DNA from 2 places in the Paraburkholderia sp. Ac-20347 genome. Region 2 is predicted to be linked to the other one. Evidence: riboswitches for the same ligand, from Rfam matches in the RefSeq annotation. Region 2 holds a riboswitch; the other holds the start of a gene.
What was found. Region 2 has a riboswitch for FMN ahead of ribB (3,4-dihydroxy-2-butanone-4-phosphate synthase). Riboswitches for the same ligand answer to the same signal wherever they lie in the genome.
Positions count from the first base shown of each region.

Region 1: it holds a riboswitch for FMN, as region 2 does, so the genes downstream of both, G3N97_RS00135 (6,7-dimethyl-8-ribityllumazine synthase) here and ribB (3,4-dihydroxy-2-butanone-4-phosphate synthase) in region 2, are expected to answer to the same signal.

Region 1 is NZ_JAAGPN010000001.1:24,361-39,489, reverse strand. It holds gene G3N97_RS00205 (hypothetical protein) at 1-63, shown strand, start outside; tRNA gene G3N97_RS00200 (tRNA-Leu) at 152-236, opposite strand; gene G3N97_RS00195 (DUF4232 domain-containing protein) at 356-922, opposite strand; gene G3N97_RS00190 (uracil-xanthine permease family protein) at 1,109-2,497, shown strand; gene G3N97_RS00185 (DUF4148 domain-containing protein) at 2,661-2,978, shown strand; gene G3N97_RS00180 (transporter substrate-binding domain-containing protein) at 3,022-3,825, opposite strand; gene G3N97_RS00175 (hypothetical protein) at 4,001-4,300, opposite strand; gene G3N97_RS00170 (TonB-dependent receptor) at 4,678-6,834, shown strand; gene G3N97_RS00165 (MotA/TolQ/ExbB proton channel family protein) at 6,858-7,508, shown strand; gene G3N97_RS00160 (biopolymer transporter ExbD) at 7,505-7,909, shown strand; gene G3N97_RS00155 (TonB family protein) at 7,968-8,609, shown strand; gene G3N97_RS00150 (hypothetical protein) at 8,809-9,003, opposite strand; gene G3N97_RS39905 (GNAT family N-acetyltransferase) at 9,508-10,002, opposite strand; gene G3N97_RS00140 (hypothetical protein) at 10,108-10,593, opposite strand; FMN riboswitch at 10,863-11,011, shown strand; gene G3N97_RS00135 (6,7-dimethyl-8-ribityllumazine synthase) at 11,087-11,584, shown strand; gene G3N97_RS00130 (glucose 1-dehydrogenase) at 11,645-12,439, opposite strand; gene G3N97_RS00125 (FGGY family carbohydrate kinase) at 12,465-13,934, opposite strand; gene G3N97_RS00120 (ABC transporter permease) at 13,954-15,036, opposite strand; gene G3N97_RS00115 (sugar ABC transporter ATP-binding protein) at 15,056-15,129, opposite strand, start outside.
Region 2 is NZ_JAAGPN010000370.1:161-5,772, reverse strand. It holds gene G3N97_RS35515 (ferritin-like domain-containing protein) at 1-591, opposite strand, end outside; gene G3N97_RS40055 (hypothetical protein) at 1,023-1,154, shown strand; gene G3N97_RS35510 (hypothetical protein) at 1,503-1,700, shown strand; gene G3N97_RS35505 (hypothetical protein) at 2,010-2,387, opposite strand; gene G3N97_RS35500 (HAD family hydrolase) at 2,680-3,366, shown strand; gene ribB (3,4-dihydroxy-2-butanone-4-phosphate synthase) at 3,498-4,214, opposite strand; FMN riboswitch at 4,389-4,574, opposite strand; gene G3N97_RS35490 (XRE family transcriptional regulator) at 4,668-5,306, opposite strand.

The DNA of each region.
Region 1 (15,129 bases), on a different contig from region 2:
TTAAACAGACAGTATGAAAATGGAAAAGCCGAAGCATTGTTTGCGCCGAAAACAACGGCGTAAATGCTGGCAGATCGAACAAGAAGTGCAAAAGACCCGTGGGTCTTTTACCTTCTTCGATCATTAGTATCCTCGAGAAAAGGATACTCTCTGGTGCTCAGGGCGGGACTCGAACCCGCATGCCTCGCGGCGCTACCCCCTCAAGATAGTGCGTCTACCAATTTCGCCACCTGAGCAAGAGGGTCGCCATTGTATCGACAAACTTTCGATTTGCGAAGCCTTTTTTCATCAATTCTTCACGAGCCGATTGAAGGCTTCGCAAACGCTCCATTTCAGGCGCGTACAACGAGTTCGATCATTCCGGCGATGACGTGAATGGGACGACCTGATAACGCGGACCGTCGTTCGCCGTCCCGCACAGATGGCCGCGAATACGCGCCGTCAACGCGCCTTCTCCGATACGCAGCCGCACATAAGCGGGATCGATACATTGCGTGTTGTCGAACACCTCGCCGGATACCCAGCGCAAACTCCCTTTCGCGTCGCCCTTCGCCGCCAGCGTGACGGGCCGCACCACCGGTCCGGGATGCATGCCCGGCATCGGTTGCACCGAGGCGCGCAGCACACGCTTGTGCGAATCGAGAAACGACACCGGAACGCGTCCGGGCAACACGCAGGCTGTGTTGCCGCGATTGCGCAGCACGATATACGTGCCGCTATGCGACATGCCATTGAAATCGCCGCCGCCATCGTCCAGACGTAAGGAGAGTTGATCCGTCCGGCAGAGCAGAACGGCTTGATTGCCGCTTGCCTGCGTCGCCTGACTGGTTTGCGGTGCGTCGGCGGCATCGGCAGCGCCGCTCGCGAGCAGCAATGCGAAGCCGCAAGCCGTGGCTGCGCGTAAATGAATACGGATGGTCATCGTTTTCCTGTTCGCCTTTGTGGAATTGGCCCCAGTAAATAAGGGGGCCAGTCGCCTGAAAAGTTCCACCGTCGCTACAGTTTCCTGAGTGCGCGAGAGCCCCGAAACCGCCGACGTCGGCCATGATCGGCACCAACCCGGTAAAATCTCGCCTTTTCCTTTCCAACCGCCTTCACCGCCTCGCCGATGCAACCCGCTTCCCCCGCCCCACGCGCCACCCCGAGCGGCGACGACGCCGACCCGACGCACGACCTCGTCTACGGCCCCGACGACCGCCCCGCCCCGACCATCGCGTTCGTGGCCGCGCTACAGCATCTGCTGGCCATTCTCGTGCCTATCGTCACGCCCGGCCTGCTGATCTGCCAGGCGCTCAACGTATCCAGCCGCGACACCACGCTGATCGTTTCGATGTCGCTCGTGATTTCGGGCATCGCTACCTTCCTGCAGTGCAAGCGTTTCGGCCCGCTGGGCGCGGGCCTGCTCATCGTTCAGGGCACCAGCTTCAATTTCGTCGGTCCGCTGATCGCGGGCGGCAGTCTGATGGTCAAGCAAGGCACGCCGGTCGAAACGGTGATGTCGGCTATTTTCGGCGTGGTCATCGCGGGCTCGTTGGTGGAAATGGGCGTCTCGCGCATCCTGCCCTTCGTCAAGCGCCTGATCACGCCGCTCGTCACGGGCATCGTGGTGCTGCTCATCGGCCTCACGCTGATCAAGGTCGGTCTCATCAGCATGGGCGGCGGCTATAGCGCAATCGCGAAGGGCAATTTCGCGAGCCCGCAGAATCTCGCGCTGTCGTGCACCGTGCTGGGCACGATCATTCTGCTCAATCGCGTGCCCGTGGTGTGGGTTCGCAGCACGGCGCTCGTGATCGCACTCGCCATCGGCTATCTCGTGGCAGGCCTGCTCGGTCGTCTCGACTTTACGGGCGCGCGCGAAGCCGCCGTGTTTCAGATTCCGACCCCGCTGCATTTCGGCATTGGTTTCTCGTGGTCGCTGTTCGTGCCGATGCTGATTATTTACCTCGTCACTTCGCTCGAAGCGATCGGCGACGTCACCGCGACCAGCAAGATTTCGAAGCAGCCTGTCGAAGGTCCCCTGTGGATGCAGCGCATTAAAGGCGGCGTGCTCGTCAATGGTTTCAATTCGCTGCTGGCCGGCGTGTTCAACACGTTCCCGAGTTCGGTGTTCGCGCAGAACAACGGCGTGATTCAACTCACGGGCATTGCGAGCCGCCACGTCGGCCTCTGGATCGCGGGCATGCTCGTGCTGCTCGGTTTGTTCCCGCCGGTCGCGGGCGTGTTGCAAGCCGTGCCGGAGCCGGTGCTCGGTGGCGCAGCGATGGTGATGTTCGGCGCGGTGGCCGCGTCCGGCATCAACATTCTGTCGGGCATTACGCTCGATCGCCGCGCGCTGCTGATCATCGCCGTTTCGCTGGCGCTGGGTCTCGGCGTTTCGCAGGTGCCGGAGATTCTGACGAGCCTGCCGCATGCGCTCAAGAATGTGCTGGAATCGGGCGTCGCGACGGGCGGTATCTGCGCGCTCGTGATGAACTGGTTCCTTCCCGAACGAAAATAAACTTCGTGGATGGCGACGCGTGCGCTTGCGTCGCCATCCTGCACGTCGTTACAAATGCACGGGAATAGCGTGCGCCCCGCGACGGTATAACCGGTGCAGTCTCTTTCGCACCGGCCGGACATGTTCTTCCCGCCGAATTCTTCCTTATCCTGAGGAGTTCGAAATGAAATTCCCCCGCACGCTCGTCCTTACGCTGTCCGTCTGCGCCTCCATGAGCGCATCGATCGCCGCATCCGCTCAAGGTCTCACGCGCGAACAGGTTCGCGAACAATTGATCGAAGCGCAGGCCAACGGTTCACGCTTCGTCACCGACGCCTCCTATCCCGACGTCAGCCCCGTCTTCGCTCAACAGGTCGAGCACAGCCAGACGGCGCACGCTAGCGGCATGGGCGCGCCCATGCAAGGCACGAGCGAAACCGGCTCGCCGCAAACCGTCTGCGTCGGGCCGGTGAGTTTCTGCAATCTCTATACGGGCGGTTAAGCCACGATCAGGGCGGCGCGCGCTTTGGCCTTCGCTTTGGCCTTTACTGCGCGATCGGCACGGTCACATCGCTGCCGAACCAGTGCATCGAGATTTTCTTGAGCGTGCCGTCCTGCTTCAATTGCGTCAGCGCGTCGTTGATCGCCTTCTCGAACTTGGGATTGTTCTTGCGGAACGGAATGCCCATTTCCTGGTTTGCGCCCTGAAGCACCGCGCCGGGACGCAGCGGCAAATGCGAAGTCTTGATCATGTACGGCAGCATCAGCCGATCGTCGATAGTGGCGTCGATGCGCTTCGCCGCGAGATCGCGCAATTTCTCCGGCGCGCCCGGATAGGTCTGCACGTTGATGCCCGGCACCGCGCGCGCCATCTGATCGTAATTCGTGCCGAGCGTCACGCCGAGTTTCTTGTCGCCCTTGAATTCGTCGAGCGATTTGAATTCGCGTTTATCGTCGGCGCGCTGAATCAATTGCGCCGCCGAATACGTATAAGGCTGACTGAAATCCACGGCCTGCTGACGTTGCGGCGTGATGGTCACCTGATTGACGATTACGTCGAATTTACCTGCCTGCAGCGCAGCAATGATGCCGCTCCACTCCGTGGGAACGAACTCGGGTTTGACGCCGAGTTTCGCCGCCACGGCTTTCGCCACGTCGACATCAAAACCTTCGAGCTGTCCTGCACTGTTGCGTGAATCGAACGGCGGATACGTACCCTCGAGACCGACCTTGAGCACGCCCGACTGCTTCACGCTGTCGAGCAGATCTTCCGCATGCGCGGCCACCGACATCGCACCCCATGCCGAGGCGGCAAGCACACCCGTGAACAGCAGCTTCGCAAGCTTCATTCGACGTCTCCTCCTGAGCGGATGATTCGCAAATTGAATAACGCACGCAAGGGCGATGCGGCACCGTTTCGCGAAAGCATACTATGAAGAAGAATGCACGCCGGCGATATCAGGCGAAGCGCTAATCGTCAGTTGGTGACGCGCTAACCCACGCGCCGGTCGCCGTCATTCGCCGTCATTCGCCGTACGCGGCCATCACAATCCACATGGCGCGGTCGTCATTGCAGACTTCGGCGGCCAGCGCATAGGGATCTTGTGGACTGCACGCGAGCTGGAGCGCCTTGCGGGCTTTTTCCGTGTCGTCGTAGCACTGGTCCGACAAGGGGCGAACCTCGTTGCGCCCTTCGAACATTTTCTGATTCAGGCGATAAACAAGCGGTTCGCTTTTCCATGTAACGAAACATTCGCGGACGTGGCGAAAATCGCCGCGGCAAATGTTGACCTGGTAATGCGGGCGTGTGGATTGGGCGTTCATGATTCACTTCCTCCTTGCATCGGCTGCGCCTGCGCGCCGGTCGCCTCGACGTATCCCTGCGTAGCTGATTGATAGCGTGCATACACCATGCCCGGCCGCGCCGCCACCCACTTCGCCTCGCCGCGCAATCCCGTCAAACGAATTTATTACATCTGAAAGCTAAAAAGCGCCAAAAATCGAGCCTCTTTCATTCGATATACCAAACACAAACATTACAAACTAAATTCAATTGCTGACGATTTTTCTTTCCATCGAATTCTCTGGAATTTTCTCAATGTTACGTTATATCATTCCACGAAATTTTCCCGGTGACCGACGCGAGTTCTGCGTCGTCGCGCAACGCTGCCAGCCAAAAATAACCTACGCCCAACGGCACCATGAACCACCACCGCACACTCCTTGCTCGCGCGGCGCTCGTCGCGTTCGCCATCGTCGCGGCCAATCCGGCCCGTAGCGCAGAGACCGACACCCCGACCGACGCCACGACGAATAACGCCGCCACGGCCAGCAACGCGAGCGCAAACACGCTCGACGTGCAGGTCAATGCAAAGCGCCTCGACGAAGCGCGCAACGGCCTGCTTCCGGAAACCGGCAGCAGCATTTATCGCATTACTCAAAGCGATATTCAGTCGATGCCGCAAGGTGCGAATACGCCGTTGAATCAGGTGCTTCTGCAGGCACCCGGCGTCGCGAACGACTCCTATGGGCAATTGCACGTGCGCGGCGATCACGCCGATCTGCAATACCGGATCAACGGCATCATGATTCCCGAGCCGATTAGCGGTTTTGGCCAGTCGCTCGATACGCGCATCATCGATCAGGTCAATCTGCTCACCGGCGCGCTGCCCGCCGAATACGGCTATCGCACCGCCGGCATTGTCGATATCCGCACGAAATCAGGCGATTTCGGCGATGGCGGGTCGATCGACGTCTATGGCGGCAGTCACCAGACCTTGCAGACGAGCGCCGACGTGTACGGCAGCAAGGGCGATTTCAGTTATTTCTTTAGCGGTTCGCTCGGAGAAAACAATCTGGGCATCGAGGCGCCCACTGCGTCGCCGAATCCGATTCACGACCATACGCGCCAAGGTAACGCGTTCGGTTATATGTCGTACATCATCAATCCGCTCACACGCGTGAGTGTGATGTTCGGCACGGCGGCCAATCAGTTTCAGATTCCGAACACGCCGGGCCTTACACCCAGTTTCATGCTGGCCGGTACGCCGAGTTTCAATTCCGCGAATCTGAATGAAACGCAGTCGGAATTGAATAACTTTGCGGTGGTGGCACTGCAAGGCACGAATGGCGGCGCGCTCGACTATCAGGTCGCGCTGTTCACGCGCTACACGCGCACGCAATTCAATCCGGATCCGGTCGGCGATCTGATCTACAACGGCGTGGCCTCGCAGGACTTTCACAGCGATACCGCCAACGGTCTGCAAGCGGATACCACCTACCGGCTCAACGAGCATCACACGTTGCGCGCGGGCGTGTTGTTCCAGCAGGAGCATGCGAACTTCTGGGACAACGTCTCGGTATTTCCGGCCGACGCCGATGGCAATCAAACTTCGGACGTGCCCTACACGCTCTCCGACTCCAGCAGCAAGACCGGCTATCTCTACAGCGCCTATATACAGGACGAATGGAAGATCACCGATCGCCTGACGCTCAACTATGGATTGCGTTACGACGGCATGGACGAGTACGTGCAGGCGAGCCAGTTGAGTCCGCGTATCGGCGCGATTTTCAAGCTCACGCCCACCACGTCGTTTCACGCCGGTTATGCGCGTTACTTCACGCCGCCGTCATTCGAACTCGTGTCGAATTCGACCATCAGCCGTTACAACGGCACGACGAATCAAAGCGAGGTCACGCAAAACGATCCGGTGCAGCCCGAGCGCGACGATTATTTCGACCTGGGCGTCACGCAACAACTCGGCTCGGATCTCACGCTGGGACTCGACGCTTACTACAAGAAAGCGCACAACCTGCTCGATCTCGGCCAGTTCGGCACCGCACTCATTTATACGCCGTTCAACTACCAGTATGGGCGCGTGTATGGCGTGGAATTCACGGCCAATTACAAGCACGACAATGTTTCCGCCTATCTGAATGTGGCGTTCAGCCGTGCGCAAGGCAAGAACGTGGATTCCGCGCAATTCAATTTCGGTGCGGACGAACTCGCGTTCATCAGCAATCACTGGGTCTTTCTCGATCACGACCAGCGCGTGACCGCGTCGTTCGGCGGGGCGTACAACTGGCATCGCACCACGTTCACAATGGATGGCACCGTGGGCAGCGGCCTGCGCAACGGCTTCGCGAATACCGGCAAGCTGCCGCTCTATGCACAGTTCAATCTGGCCGTGATTCAGCACTTCAATTTGCCGATGATCGGCAAGGTGGATGGTCGCTTCGTGGTGGAAAACGCATTCGGTCGAACCTATGAATTGCGCGACGGCTCCGGCATCGGCGTATTCGCGCCGCAATACGGCCCATATCGCGCGTTCTACGCCGGCCTCACGAAATACTTCTGACGAATCTCTTCGCATCTACGCTCATGCAAAACTGGCAAGGCATTATGGACGCGGCGAGCGTGGGCGGCTGGGTGGTCTATCCGCTCACGCTGCTCGCGGCAATCGCGCTCGTCATTATTCTCGACCGCGCCTGGGTATTCTGGCGCTTCGCGTCCATGCCCGGACGCGCCGTCATGCAAGACGACCTGTCACACGTAGCGTTGCGCGACGAGACGTTGCGTCAGCTGCCCGCGCGTCATGCGCTTCGCAGATTGCTCGAACCGCTACTGCGCAACGCCACGAAACCCGCGTGGTGGATCGAAGCTCGCGCCGAAGGCCTCGCACTCGAAGTCCAGCGCGACATGTCGCGAGGACTCTGGATGCTCGAAACGATCGTCACGGCCGCGCCGCTGCTCGGCCTGCTCGGCACACTCGTCGGCATGATGCAGGCGTTCAGGCTGATCGGGCATGCGGGTCTCGTCAACCCGGGCGGCGTGACCGGCGGAGTCGCGCAGGCGCTGGTGGCCACCGCGATCGGCATCGTCATCGCGCTCGTCTCGCTGTTCGCGTTCAACTATTTTTCGCGGCGTATCGACCGGCTCGTCGATGAACTCGAAATGCAGACCAATGCGTGGCTCAGCGATGTGCGTCTTGCCAATGAAAGCGTGAATGAAAGCGAGGCGACTACGCCATGAAATTGCGTCGCTCCCGCACATCGAAACGCGGCCGCATCGAAATCATTCCGATGATCGATGTGATGTTTTTTCTGCTCGCCACTTTCATGCTGGCGTCGCTGACGATGCAACGGCTCGATGCGGTGAAGCTCGAATTGCCTCAGGGCAACGCACAGCCGCTTGCCGCGCAGCAACCGCTCACGCTGAGCATCGACCGTAACGGTCTGATCGCGCTGAATCGCCGGACCGTGCAGTTGCAGGACATTCCTGCATCGATCAAACGTCTGCTCGGTGCCGATGGCAACGTGGTCGTTGCCGCGGATGCCGGCGCGCCGAATGGACTCGTCGTGCAGGCCATGTTGCGGGCACGCGAAGGCGGCGCCGCTCACTTTCTCATCGCGGTTCAACGTGAGCACGAATAACTCTGCGCGCCTCGTCACGCTGCTCGACGCACAAGGCCCAAGAACGCTGGTGTGCTGCGTGCTCGCCGCCGTGTTGTGCGCGCTGTCGATCGATTGCTTGATGGAGCGTTTCAAGCCACGCGAAAAAACCAGCGCACCGCCGCCAACGCTCGATGCGCGACTCGTCGACATTGCGCCACCGAAGCCTGCGCCTTCGCCAGCTATTGCCGTGACGCACGCGATGCGCCCCGTCGCGCAGCACCATCCGACGCAAGTTGCCAGACAACCCGTTGCACCGCCTTCGCCGCCCGCACACATCGTGCCTCTCGCGCCGCCAGCCACCGCTGCGCCAACCCAGTCAAACTCGGTGACCACGCCATCCACATCTTCAGCAACGGACGACGCGACACCGCCAACACACGCTACGCCTACCGTCGCCTCCGGCCCGTCTGGCGACGTCGCCGCGCGTCCGGTTGTGCAACCGCTGCCCGAGATTCCCGACGATCTGCGCGCGTACGCCTATCGCGCGATCGCGCTGGCACGCTTCACGATTCACGTCGATGGCACAGTCGACGTCGCGCTAATCAAGCCGACGCCTAATCCGCGACTGAATCAATTGCTGATGGAAACTTTGAAAAGCTGGCGATTTTCGCCCGCCTTGAAAGACGGTCACGCGATTGAATCCGAACAGGATATTCGCGTACATTTCAATATCGGCTAACGTTTGCGCAATAAGCGAAACGTCAGTCGATCTCAATACCGTTCAGAATGAAAACGCCGCCTTGCGAGCGCAGAGTGGCCAAACCGAAGCCACTATCGACGCTCTAGCGGCGCCGCGCGAAAGCGCGAATTTCAGGGCATGAAGCAAGCAATGGTTCGCACCCGCCGCCAGCCTGGCGCGCGGGCGCGATCGCACACATTCAAGCCGGTGCGTAAAGCGCGCTGAACTGACGGTCGCTCAAGGCCCGCGCATTGCCGGTTTCATCCGTGAGAATCCAGTCGCCGGGCGCGACTGGCCACCAGCCATCGGGCGTGGCGATCGCCCAGCCATTCTCACGCGCCTCGACGCGCGTATGCCCATCTGGACCGAACCAGCGCTCGGCCTCGACGGCCAAGCCTCTCCTCAAAAAACGCATCAAAGCTTTCCTAAGTTTTTTTTACTTCGATATCGCGAGATCGTACGAATCAGGCTTCCAAGCCGTATCGAGACTGTATGGAAAACGCAGGAAGCCGCTTGAATCCCCCCGATGGCTATGAGGTGATAACCGGCTCTCAATGCGCTCGCAGCGCCTCCATTCATGACAAACGCACCAACGCTCATTTCGGAGGACAACATTCGAGCGTGAAATGTGCGATGGGTCGCCATGCGTAAACGTTTCCATCCCGTCGGTTCGCTCACGCCAATGTTGAAGCGCGGCGCGAATTGTCGATACGGAAACGCATGGTGCGCACGCGCGGCAATCTCGTCAAGCGGATCGTGTTATCGACCCACCTTGTGTCGGTTATTACGACGCAAATCGTCTTTGTCGACATCGATTTGCCGTGGCAGGTTTAAGCCAGCGCTTAAGACCGCGACACCAACGGGCGTCGGTCACTTTTTCTGTTTCTGCGCGAGACGATTAGAGGATCGCGCGTTGCATGACGATCAGTTCGCCCGTGAATCTCGCATTGCTCGCGCGCCGAATCTCCGCGAAACCTTCGCGCTTCCAGAACGCGTATGCGCGCGCATTGGTGGCAACAACGGCAAGCTGCGCGGTGCGATAACCCCACGTCGCCGCCATTTCAAACAGCAGGCGTAATGCAGCCCTTCCGTAGCCTCGTCCTTGATGGCCTTCTGAAAACAGCATGAGGCCGATCCAGATGCAATCGTGAGCGGGATACGCACGAATGACGTCCGCGCAGCCGATCATGTCTTGCCCGGCGTAGAAACCGAATACCGTTTTATCGGCGAAAGCCTTGCTCACTGGCTTACCGAAAAAGAAGTCGTCGACATCGCTTTCCGAGGGAGGACGGCCTTCCACGAGCGCTGTGTAAGAAGCGGCTTCGACGAACACGCGCAACACGCTTGCGCGGTCGCTGGCCGATTCGTTGCTGAGAGGCAGGACGGTAAGCATCGAGTGTGCGCGACAAAGAAGACCGCCTATTCTAAGCGCGTTGATGAACCGCGAATGCGTTGGGCGCAAACGTTTTCCAGTCGCGGCACTCAGAGATCGGGCGCGTCATACCGCGTGCGAAGTCTGCCGGATCACAGGAGAAACCGTTCGCGGCGTCTCAAGCAGTTTGTTCAAACGCTGGACGGCGGCGCAATAGTCGCGCGCCGTTACCGAAGCCAATTGTTCGTCGTACACCTTGAGCAACGCCTGAATCGCGGCAACGTCGCAAGAGCCGATCATCCATTCTCCGCTGTGCTGCGCACGCTCGACGGCGGCATTCAACGCATCTTCCGCACCGGCATAAACGCCATCGTCGGCGTGTCCCAGACCGGTCTTCCACAGAAAATACGAGAGGTAGGTGAGGCGCGTGAGTTCATTGAGCATCGGCTGATTGCCGCGTTGATTTTCGCGTTGATGACCCCGTCCCTCGCGGCACGCTTCCAGCGCGAGATGCGCATTCAACGACAAGCTGCGAACCGATTCGTGCGGCATCGGCAGCAACCATTGCTTCGACGCGCGCGGTGGAACGCGGAGGCGATTCGCGGCCGTCATGCCAACGCCTCGGCGAACGCGCGAGCCTTCTCCATCATCCGCTTCGCCGCCACCAATCCATTCATCTTCCAGTTGCCCAACACCAGCTTGCGCTTCATGACATTCGCTCCTCATTCGATCCTGATGCGTTCGAGCACCGCAATCGACAACATGACGGCGCAACGAATTGAGTGCCAGATTTAGAGTACAAACTCAGGCTGATTGCGGCTGTGCACAAAACCGGGTTTCGTGCTACCGTACAACCCGTTCGTTAATCAACACGCTAACGAACACGTTCTCGGGGCGGGGTGCAATTCCCCACCGGCGGTAATCGGCGTTAAACACGACGTAGCCCGCGAGCGCTCTGCGGTTGCAGAGGTCAGCAGACCCGGTTGGATTCCGGGGCCGACGGTCATAGTCCGGATGAAAGAGAACAGGATGGCCTCCGTCTTTTCGCGTCTCGCGAAAGGCGCTGCCGTTCTACGCCCTGTTCACACAAAACAGGCTGAAGTCCATGAACACCTCTAGCACCATCGAATCCCAGGCTGTCGCTGCATCCGCCGGTCAACGTCCGCGTCTCGCTTTCATTCAGGCTTGCTGGCATCGCGACATCGTCGATCAGGCCAAGCATTCCTTCGTGCAATCGATCCAGAAGCACGGTTACAGCGCCGACGACGTCGATCTGTACGAAGTGCCGGGCGCCTTCGAAATTCCGCTGCACGCCAAACGCCTCGCGCAAACGGGCCGCTATGCCGGCATCGTGGCAGCGGGCCTCGTGGTCGACGGCGGCATCTATCGCCACGACTTCGTCGCGACGGCCGTCATCGACGGCCTGATGCAGGTGCAACTGGAAACCGGCACGCCGGTGTTTTCGGTCGTGCTCACGCCGCATCATTTCCACGGCGAAGAACACGTGAAGTATTTCCGCGAGCATTTCGTCGTCAAGGGCGCGGAAGCCGCGCACGCTTGCGCCGATACGGTCAGCAAGCTCGCCGCCCTGCCGGTGCGCTAACACGCGCCGTGGCGACGCCCGTGCCTCGCACGGCGTCGCCTGTTCACGCCCGCGCTGCGCTTACGACATGAACATGCCGCCGTCCACGTTGATCGTCTGGCCGGTGATATAGGACGCGTCGTCCGAAGCGAGAAACGCCACGAGACCGGCCACGTCCTTACCGCTGCCCGCGCGTTTCATCGGAATGTTGTCGACCCACTCCTTCATGAGCTCGCCCGGTTTGTAATCGCCGAGCAGCTTGCCCCACGCCTCGTCGTTGTACGCCCACATATCCGTGGTGATGATGCCCGGACAGAACGCGTTGACCGTGATGCCCGTGGGCGCGAGTTCTTTCGCGAGACTCTGCGTAATGCCGAGCACGCCGAATTTGCTCGCCGCGTAGTGCGGCGTATAGACGAAACCCTGACGCGCCTGGCCCGACGCCGTGTTGATCAGGCGGCCGCCCTTGCCCGCACGCAGCATGCGCGTGGCCGCTTCCTGGCAGCACAGGAACACGCCTTTGGTGTTCACGGCCATCACCTTGTCCCACTCGGCTTCGCTCAGATCGGGCAGCTTCGCGATCGTAATCACGCCCGCGTTCTGCACCGAAATATCGACTTCGCCGAGTTTCGCGGCCACTTCGTCGTAGAGCGCCACGACTTGCGCTTTGCTCGTCACGTCGACCTCGACGGCGATCGCTTCATAGCCCGCGTCGCGCAAGCCGGCCGCTGCATCGTGCACGCTCTTCTCGTTCGCCGACACGCACACCTTCGCGCCTTCCTGCGCGAAGCGCTCCGCGATACCCAATCCAATACCGCGGCTTCCGCCCGTCACGACCACCACCTTGCCTGCGAACCGCTTTGCTTCGTTACTCACGGTGTATTCTCCGGAAACCCTGCGTTTAAAGACGGCCGATCCACTTCAGCCATTGTTCGTGATTGCGCGCGGCGGCGTCCACGCCCGTGCCCGGCTCCACGCGGCGCGCGATCACGCGGTTCGCGCGATGCGCGTCGAGCGACGGAATCAGGCCCGTTTCGAGCAGCGCCAACGCCGCCGCACCGGCCGCCGATATTTCACTGAGCGCCAGCGTGCTGACCGGCCGGTTCAACGTGTCGGCCAGGTATTGCAGCAGGAAGGGCCGCTGCACGAGGCCGCCATCGAGATGCAGTTCGCTCAGACGCACGTTGGCCGACTCCTCCATCACCGTAATGACGTCCTTGATCTGATAGACGATCGATTCGTACGCCGCGCGCGCAACGTGCTGCCAGGCCGTTGAAAACTGCAGCCCGACGATCTGCGCGCCGCCCGGATATTTCCAGTGCGGGCAGCCGATGCCGGAAAACGCGGGAATCAGAAAGACGCCGCCGTTGTCGTATTCCGTGAATGCGCGCTCGGCCTCGGCAAAATCGCCGAATAGATTGAACTTCTCCTTGAGAAAAGCCGGCGTCGAACCCGCGCTGATGATGATGCCTTCCATCGCATAGTCCACGCGCGAACCCGTGGCGAAGCACAAGGTCGAGACGAGGCCGTGCGCGGGCGCTTGCGGTTCGCGCCCCACGTTCATCATGATCGACGAGCCCGTGCCCATCGTGGCCTTCGCCACGCCCGGCGTCAAACAGCCCTCGCCCACGGCAGCCGCGTGAGAGTCGCCGATCATCGACACAATCGGCACCGCGTGCGCCAGCAAGCCGTTGAAATCCGTTTCGCCAAAATGCGAGGCCGACGGTTTCAGTTCCGGCAAACGCAACCCGCGCAAGCCGAATTCCTCGACCAGTTCCCGATCCCATTCGAGCGACGCGAGGTTGAACAGCATCGTGCGCGACGCGTTCGTATAGTCGGCGCAATACGCGGCACCCTTCGTCAACCGATACAGCAGCCAGCTATCCACCGTGCCGAAATACGCGCTGCCGCGCTGAATATGCGCCTGCACGCGCGCATCGTTTTCAGTGAGCCAGATGAGTTTGGTGCCTGAAAAATACGGGTCGATCAGCAAACCGGTTTTCGCGGCGATGCGTGGCGCGAGCCCGTCGCGCTTGAGCCGCTCGCAGATCGGCAGCGAGCGCTGGCATTGCCACGACACGGCGGGCACGATCGGCCTGCCCTGCTCGTCCCACAACACCACGGTTTCGCGCTGATTCGAAATCCCCACGCCGACGATATCGCGCTGCTCGCCCTTGAATGCGGCGAGACACAGCGCAACGGCCTGCAGCACGGAATCGTAAATCGCGTCGGCATCCTGCTCGACGAAACCCGCCTGCGGATGCGTGCACGAGACCGCAACGAAGCCGCGCGCGTGAACCTGTCCTTCGGCGTCGAAAACGAGCGCCTTCGTGCCACTGGTGCCTTGATCGATGGCCAGAACGTATTGCATGTTTTTATCCCGGTATCGATCAGGCGGTCATCGCAACCATGCGCGACTGGAGGCGCTGCTGCAACTGGTCCACCACGACGGCGAAGATAATCACGAGCCCCTTGATGACCATCTGCCAGAAGTCGCTGATGCCGCACATCACCATGCCGTCGCCGAGAATGCTGATCACGCACGCGCCCACCACCGAGCCGAACACCGTTCCGCGTCCGCCCATCAACGCCGTGCCGCCCAGCACCACGGCGGCGATCGCGTTCAGTTCGTAGGTTTCGCCCGTGAGCGGGTGGGCGGTCTGCAACTGCGCGGTAATCACCAGCCCGACGATTGCCGCGCAAAAACCCGAGAACGTGTAGACGAACAGCTTCACGCGGTTGGTGCGAATACCCGAGAAACGCGCGGCCTGTTCATTGCCGCCGATGGCATAAATGCGCCGGCCCAGCGGCGTTTTGCGTGCGATGAAAATGGTGACGGCCGCCAGCAACAACATGATCCACACCGGCACGGAAAGCCCCATGATCGTACCGTTGCCGATGAATTCAAAACCCGTATTGCCGAGCGCCGCATTGCCTTCGAGGTCCGCATACGTGCTGCCGTTGTTCACCAGCAGCGCGGCGCCGCGCACGACATACAACATGCCCAGCGTCGCGATGAACGGCGCGACGTTGAGCGCGGTAATCAAATAACCATTCACGGCGCCAATCAACGCGCCGAGAACACACGCGAGCAGCGCGACGCCAAGCGGATTGAAGAACACTACGTAATGGCCGATATGTACGCCCTGGAGCAGCAGATAACCCGCCGCCATGCCGCTGATCCCGACAATCGAGCCCACCGAAAGATCGATACCGCCGGTCAGGATCACGAGCGTCATGCCGATCGACAGAATCGCCACGACAGTCACGTGCTTCGCCATGATCAGCATGTTGCTGGCCGAGAGGAAGTTATCCGCCGTGAGCGAGAAGACAATGAAGATCACAAACAGCGCGATGAAAATGCGCAGCTTGAGCAGATTGACCGTGAAGCGCGCCACCATATAGGCGCTCTGCCGGTTGTGCTTCGTATGCACCGGATGCAGCGAAGGATTGCTGCTATTGGGAGTATTCATGGTGTCTACCTCGGTTGCCTCAGACCACTGCCGTGGCCGGTGTCGATGCGCGCACGATGCGTTCGCTGTCAAACTGTGACCGTTCCATGATGG
Region 2 (5,612 bases):
CTCCATCACGCGGCGCATGAGCGCGCCAAGCACCGCGAGGCGGCCATGCCCCTCGACCTGGTTGTACTTCTTGAAGTAGCGGAAAAAGTGCTTGTAGTGGCGCACTTCGTCCGAACGGATGTTGTCGGTGATTTCCTTGAGCACGGGCTCGGTCGAACATTCGCCGATCGCGCGATACAAGGTGGCCGTGCCCGTTTCGACGACGCAGCGCGCAACCATTTCGAGCGCGCGCGTCTTTTCGAATTCCTCGAACGAGCAGGTCTTCGAGTATTCCTCGAAGAAGTTATTGAACGCCGTGTCCCAGTCGAATTCGGGCCAGACGTAATTGATGTAGGTCTTCAGCGCGCGGCCGTGCTGAAGCTCCTCGTGTTCCCATTCGTTGTTGAGCCACGCCGACACTTCCGGGTCGCCATTGAAAAACACGCTCAGATTGCTCGTGTAGAGGTCCGAGCCGCTTTCGATGAACGATGCCGCACACAGCAGCAGCAGCAGATCTTCGTTGGCAGCCGCGAGCTTGCGGTCGATCCGCGTGAGATCGATGTCTTCGATGCGCCAGGGCATCACGTGGCCAGGCTCACTGTCGTTACGCATTATGTCGTACTCCGAAAGCGGTATCTGCTCGCGCGGCGCTACGCGCCCGGTCCCGGCGCGACTGCTCGCCGGTGCCCTGCAATGGCGCTTTCGCCGCGTGGTGAAAGGTACCAGCCATATCTAATTCATATTAGCCGTTGTTTCTTGAAGCTGCAGTCTCAGAGCACAGACCGGTCCCGCAAGCGCCAGTTCCGGGAAGAGTCGACTTGTAAGCCAGTCGTAGCGCAGATTTTGTTACGCAGCAATACTCTGTGCCGCGAGCAGGACGCTCAGCGCACGCTACGCAAAGCCCTGTCCCGATAGCCCCGGAGCCGCAAGCCACGGGCCTGACAGCGGTACGTAACAGGACCACAAATAATCGGCGGCGTTGCGAAGTAAAGGCTCACACGCGGCAATCGGCGCAAACCGAAGAAATCCTCCAGGGCGTCAGCTTGACGGAGCGCAAGTCGCGCGCGACCGCGAACGAGGCGCAAGCGATGCGCGGCGAATCGGTGCCCGAGCGCGGACGTGAATCGAGCACGAACCGGCCCGTGAATCAGCACGCATTGCGCGACGCGCCATGAACTTCAAGTGATTTCGCGGATTCCTGGGCGCGGCTCGACCGCCGCCGCAGGCAGCGAATGTCAAAGGGAATATTTTCGGCATGTGGTTTGTACAACGCAAAGGCGTTGACTACACTCCAGTTCCCCGGCGCCGCGTCCGGGCTGGATGCTGTTTGAGTTGCCTGGGCGACGTCTCCCGACGCTCGCGATCACCACTCCCGGGCACGCTCGAACGGACCGCCAACCGTCCAGCCGATCACCGACCGCGCCGTTGCAGGCTTTCGCTCACGCCCACCGCATGACTGTCGCCGCGCCGCCCAACGAGGGGCCGCGAACGTCGACCTCTGATGCGGCAACATGGAGAGAACGATGCTGAGTCCGCATGAATTCGCCACTCTGCTGCTAGTGAAGGACGCCCCCAACCAGCTCGATATGGAGCGCGAAGAACTGGACGCCCTGCTCGAACGACAGCTCGTCCAGCTGGAACGCCTGGCCTCCGGCCTCCAGCGGTGGCGACTCACCGAAATCGGCGACTCGGCGTTACGCGCCATCAAACGGTTTTCGTGAACCAGACACCGCGCGGCTCACGCGCGGCAACGGCCTGACACGCCGGCGCGCGCGAACACGCTCTCAGGCACGCGCCATACGACCACGACCGACCTTTTCTCGACCTGAGCGGACGCCGGGATCGTCCGCCAGAACGCTGTGTCGAGCCCATCCCCGATGCAGGCGCACGGCTGTAGACGTTCGCGCCTGCAGTGCATGGTCACGCGGACCCGCGCGCTTCATGCCCGCGTGACCATTTTTTTCGCGCTCCGCCTGGCTGCTACGCCAGGCTGTTCCGCCAGGTTCCGCGTCCGGCCGGACCGCGCGCGCTCAACCGCCGCGCAAGGTCGGATCGGCCGAGGCGCGCCAGTTCAGCGCCTGTGCGCGCTGGTCGTTGAGATACGCCACCCACTGATTGCGCGACTGCATGTCGCCGTTCGCGCCATGCGCCGTGTACTGCTGCGCGAGCCCCGCCTGGAAGCTGCAGAAGCGCTCCTGCGGCAGCTTGCCGTGACGGTTGGCGACATAGGCGTCGTAGATCGCCGAATAGACGGCCTGGGTGTCCGCGCCGTAGTCGGGCGACTGGCCGCCGCACATCTGCTGAAGCGTGGCGAAAGGCGGCGGGCTGCTCCACGTGCCGACAAGGCCCGACGAATTGGCACATCCCGCGACGAGCATCGCCGCACCGATCATCGCAAGTCCACGCATTGCGTTCTCCCCGTGTTCGACTGAGTGTTCCAGCGCGCATTGTCGCATCGCGCGGCGCGCCTCACACCCTGGCCGTACGGCCAACGTCGCATCGACGCGTGAAAGCCGGCGCATCCGAAACAGCAAGCGGCACGCGAAACCCCGGCCGTGCACGCAAAAGCACGTATCATGAGGCTTTCAACGTCCTGCCTTGCCGGTTTGCGTGCGTGGTGTCCGCATGCCGCGCGACCGTGCGCCGCCCCGTGTTTTCGTCCGTCCATACAGCCTTCACGGCTGCTTTTTCGTCTTACGCATGATCGACCATCTCATCTGCGACTGCGACGGCGTGCTCGTCGACAGCGAAGTCATCGCCGACCACGTGCTCTTCGATACGCTCAGCCGCACCTTCCCCGGCGTGGATTTCCGCGCCGCCGTGGCCTCCGCCTTCGGCCAGCAGACCTCGCGTTTTCTCGCCGACGTCGCCGAGCGCTTCAATCTCACGCTGCCCGAGCATTTTCTCGAGACGATCGACCACAACTGCGAAGTCGCGATCGCCGATTCGGTGAGCCCGATCAACGGCGTGCGCGACGCGCTGCGCCAGATCGCGCTGCCCGCCGCCGTGGTGTCGAACAGCCGCCTCACGCGCGTGCACGCCTCGGTGCGCCGCGCCGGGCTCGACACGATCTTCGGCGAGCGCATCTTCAGCGCCGAGATGGTCGCGCGGCCCAAGCCTTATCCGGATGTCTATCTGCATGCGGCCAAAACGCTCGGCGTGGAGCCGGCGCGCTGCCTCGTGGTCGAGGACAGCCTCTCGGGCCTGAACGCCGCGCGCGCGGCGGGCATGAAGACCATCGCGTTCGTGGGCGCGAGCCATATCCCGTCGGGCTATGCCGACGTGCTGCGCGAGATGGGCATCACGCGCATCATGGAGCACATGGAAGAGTTGCCCGCGCTCGTGGCAGCGGGCGTGCGCGGCGAGTTCGGCGACGTGCAGTCGTAAGCCAACCTGGCGCGCTGCCGCTCGCTTCGTCGATAAAAAAACGGCGCGTGAACCGCAAGGCTCACGCGCCGTTTTTCATTGCGGGCCGCCCGGCAAGGCGGTCCGCAGCACCTTCACGTCTCGAACGCGCCTTACACCAGCTCGGCGCTGCGTTCGCGCACCTCGGCGAGCGAGGCGCGGAATGCCGCCAGCTCGGCGATCGTCAGCATCGGCAGATTGTGCAGCTTCGCGAAGTCGTCGACCTGCTGGCCGCGCGCCATCGTGCCGTCCGGGTTCATCAGTTCGCACAACACGCCCGCAGGCTCCAGACCGGCGAGCGCCGCCAGGTCGACGGTGCCTTCGGTATGGCCCCGGCGCGCGAGCACGCCGCCCGGCTGCGCGCGCAGCGGGAACACGTGGCCGGGGCTCACGATATCGGTGGGCTTCGCGCCGGCCGCGATGGCCGCGCGGATCGTCGTCACGCGGTCGACCGCCGACACGCCCGTGCTCACGCCCTCGCGCGCCTCGATCGAGACGGTGAAGGCCGTGCGGTTGCGGCTCTCGTTGCGCGCGACCATCGGCGGCAGTTCGAGCGCGCGCACTTTCTCGTCGGAGAGGCACAGGCAGACGATGCCGCTGCATTCGCGGATGAACAGCGCCATCGTTTCGTTGGTCAGGTTCTCGGCAGCGCAGACGAGATCGGCCTCGTCCTCGCGGTCGTGATCGTCCTGAAGGACGACGGGACGGCCTTCGCGCATGGCCTGCAGCGCGGCGGCGATGCGCGGCGGCACCGGCTCGGTATCGAGCAAAGGAAGATCGGCGATGGCGTCGAGCGGCTGCTCGACCGGGAGATTGCGGGTAAAGGACATGTGAAACGCTCCTCGCAAGAGTTGGGCGAAAAACGTTTCAGGGCATTGCAAACAGACAGGAATCCCCGGCACGCGACCTCTCGCGAGCGCCGCGCGCGGCACCCGGCTCAAGGCCGGACGACGCCACGCGCACGCAGGCGCAACGCCGCGGCGGATGGGCAAACATGACCATCTGCACATCTTCTCTCATCCGGACTATGACCGTCGGCTCTGGCTTCGCACCAGATCTGCTGACCCTGCGCGCGAGACGAAAACAACTTGCAGCGACTCACGCACAGGCGCTCGCGGGCTCACCGGCTGGCCTTTCGGCCCGGCCGGCATACCGCCGGTGGGGAATTGCACCCCGCCCTGAAGACGCACTGATTACCGGTTGAACCGGCGGAAGAAGCATACCGCGTCGCGCCCGATCGTGCAGCGCGGCAAAGACCCACTGGACAAATTGGCGCACCGACCTCAGAGCGTCTGCGGCGCGGCTTGCGGCACGTCCCAGCGCGGCGGCGTCTCGGCGTTGCGCGTCACGCGGAACACGCGCGCCTCGGTGTCGCCCGGATTGCGCAGGCTGTGCGGCTGGTCGGCGTCGAACACGATGGCGTCGCCGGTCGCGAGCAACTGGCGGCGATCGTGTACGCTCACTTCGAGCGTGCCTTCGCTGACGACGAGGTTGACGGTCGTGCCCGGCGCGCGGCGCGTGCCTGGCTCGGTGTGCAGCGGCGCGATGCGCAGCTCGTGAAACTCGGCGGCGGCGGGCTCGTCCTCGGGATAGAGCGCGCGAGCCGAATAACGGCCGTCGGCGCTCACGCGGCGCGGCGCGCGTTCGGCGGGCAGATGCTCGAAGCCGTTCACCGCATGACGGCGCAGGAACGCCGACACCGACACCTTGAGCGCCGCCGCAACCTTGCAGAGCACCTTGATCGACGGCACGCTGCGCGCCGACTCCACCTGGGCGAGCATCGCGCGCGAGACGCCCGAGGCGCGCGCCAGCGCATCGAGCGAGAGCTGACGCTCGGCGCGCAACCGCGCGAGGTTCACGCCGACGAGATGTTCGAGCGCATCGAACGCATTGGCAGCGCTGTCGTGCGCCTCCGTTTGCAATGTCGCTTGTGCTGTTGTTTGTGCAAGCGGCGCAGTGGCGAATGCAGAGCGTTCGTCGACGCCGCGAACAATCGCTTCGTTATCCGAATCAGTATCGATGTCGACGGCGAGATCGTCGTCGCGGCGATGCGTCGTACCGCGATGTGCGGCCGGACGATCGGCCTGCGCGTGGCTCACGAGCGCGAGCGGTGAATGCATGGCAGCCTCCCAGACGCGCCGCGAACCGGCGCAATTGCTTGAATGGAGGCAAGACTAGCATCGCGTCCCGCCGCGCCCAACGAAGTTATCTTCACACTGATATCAGCA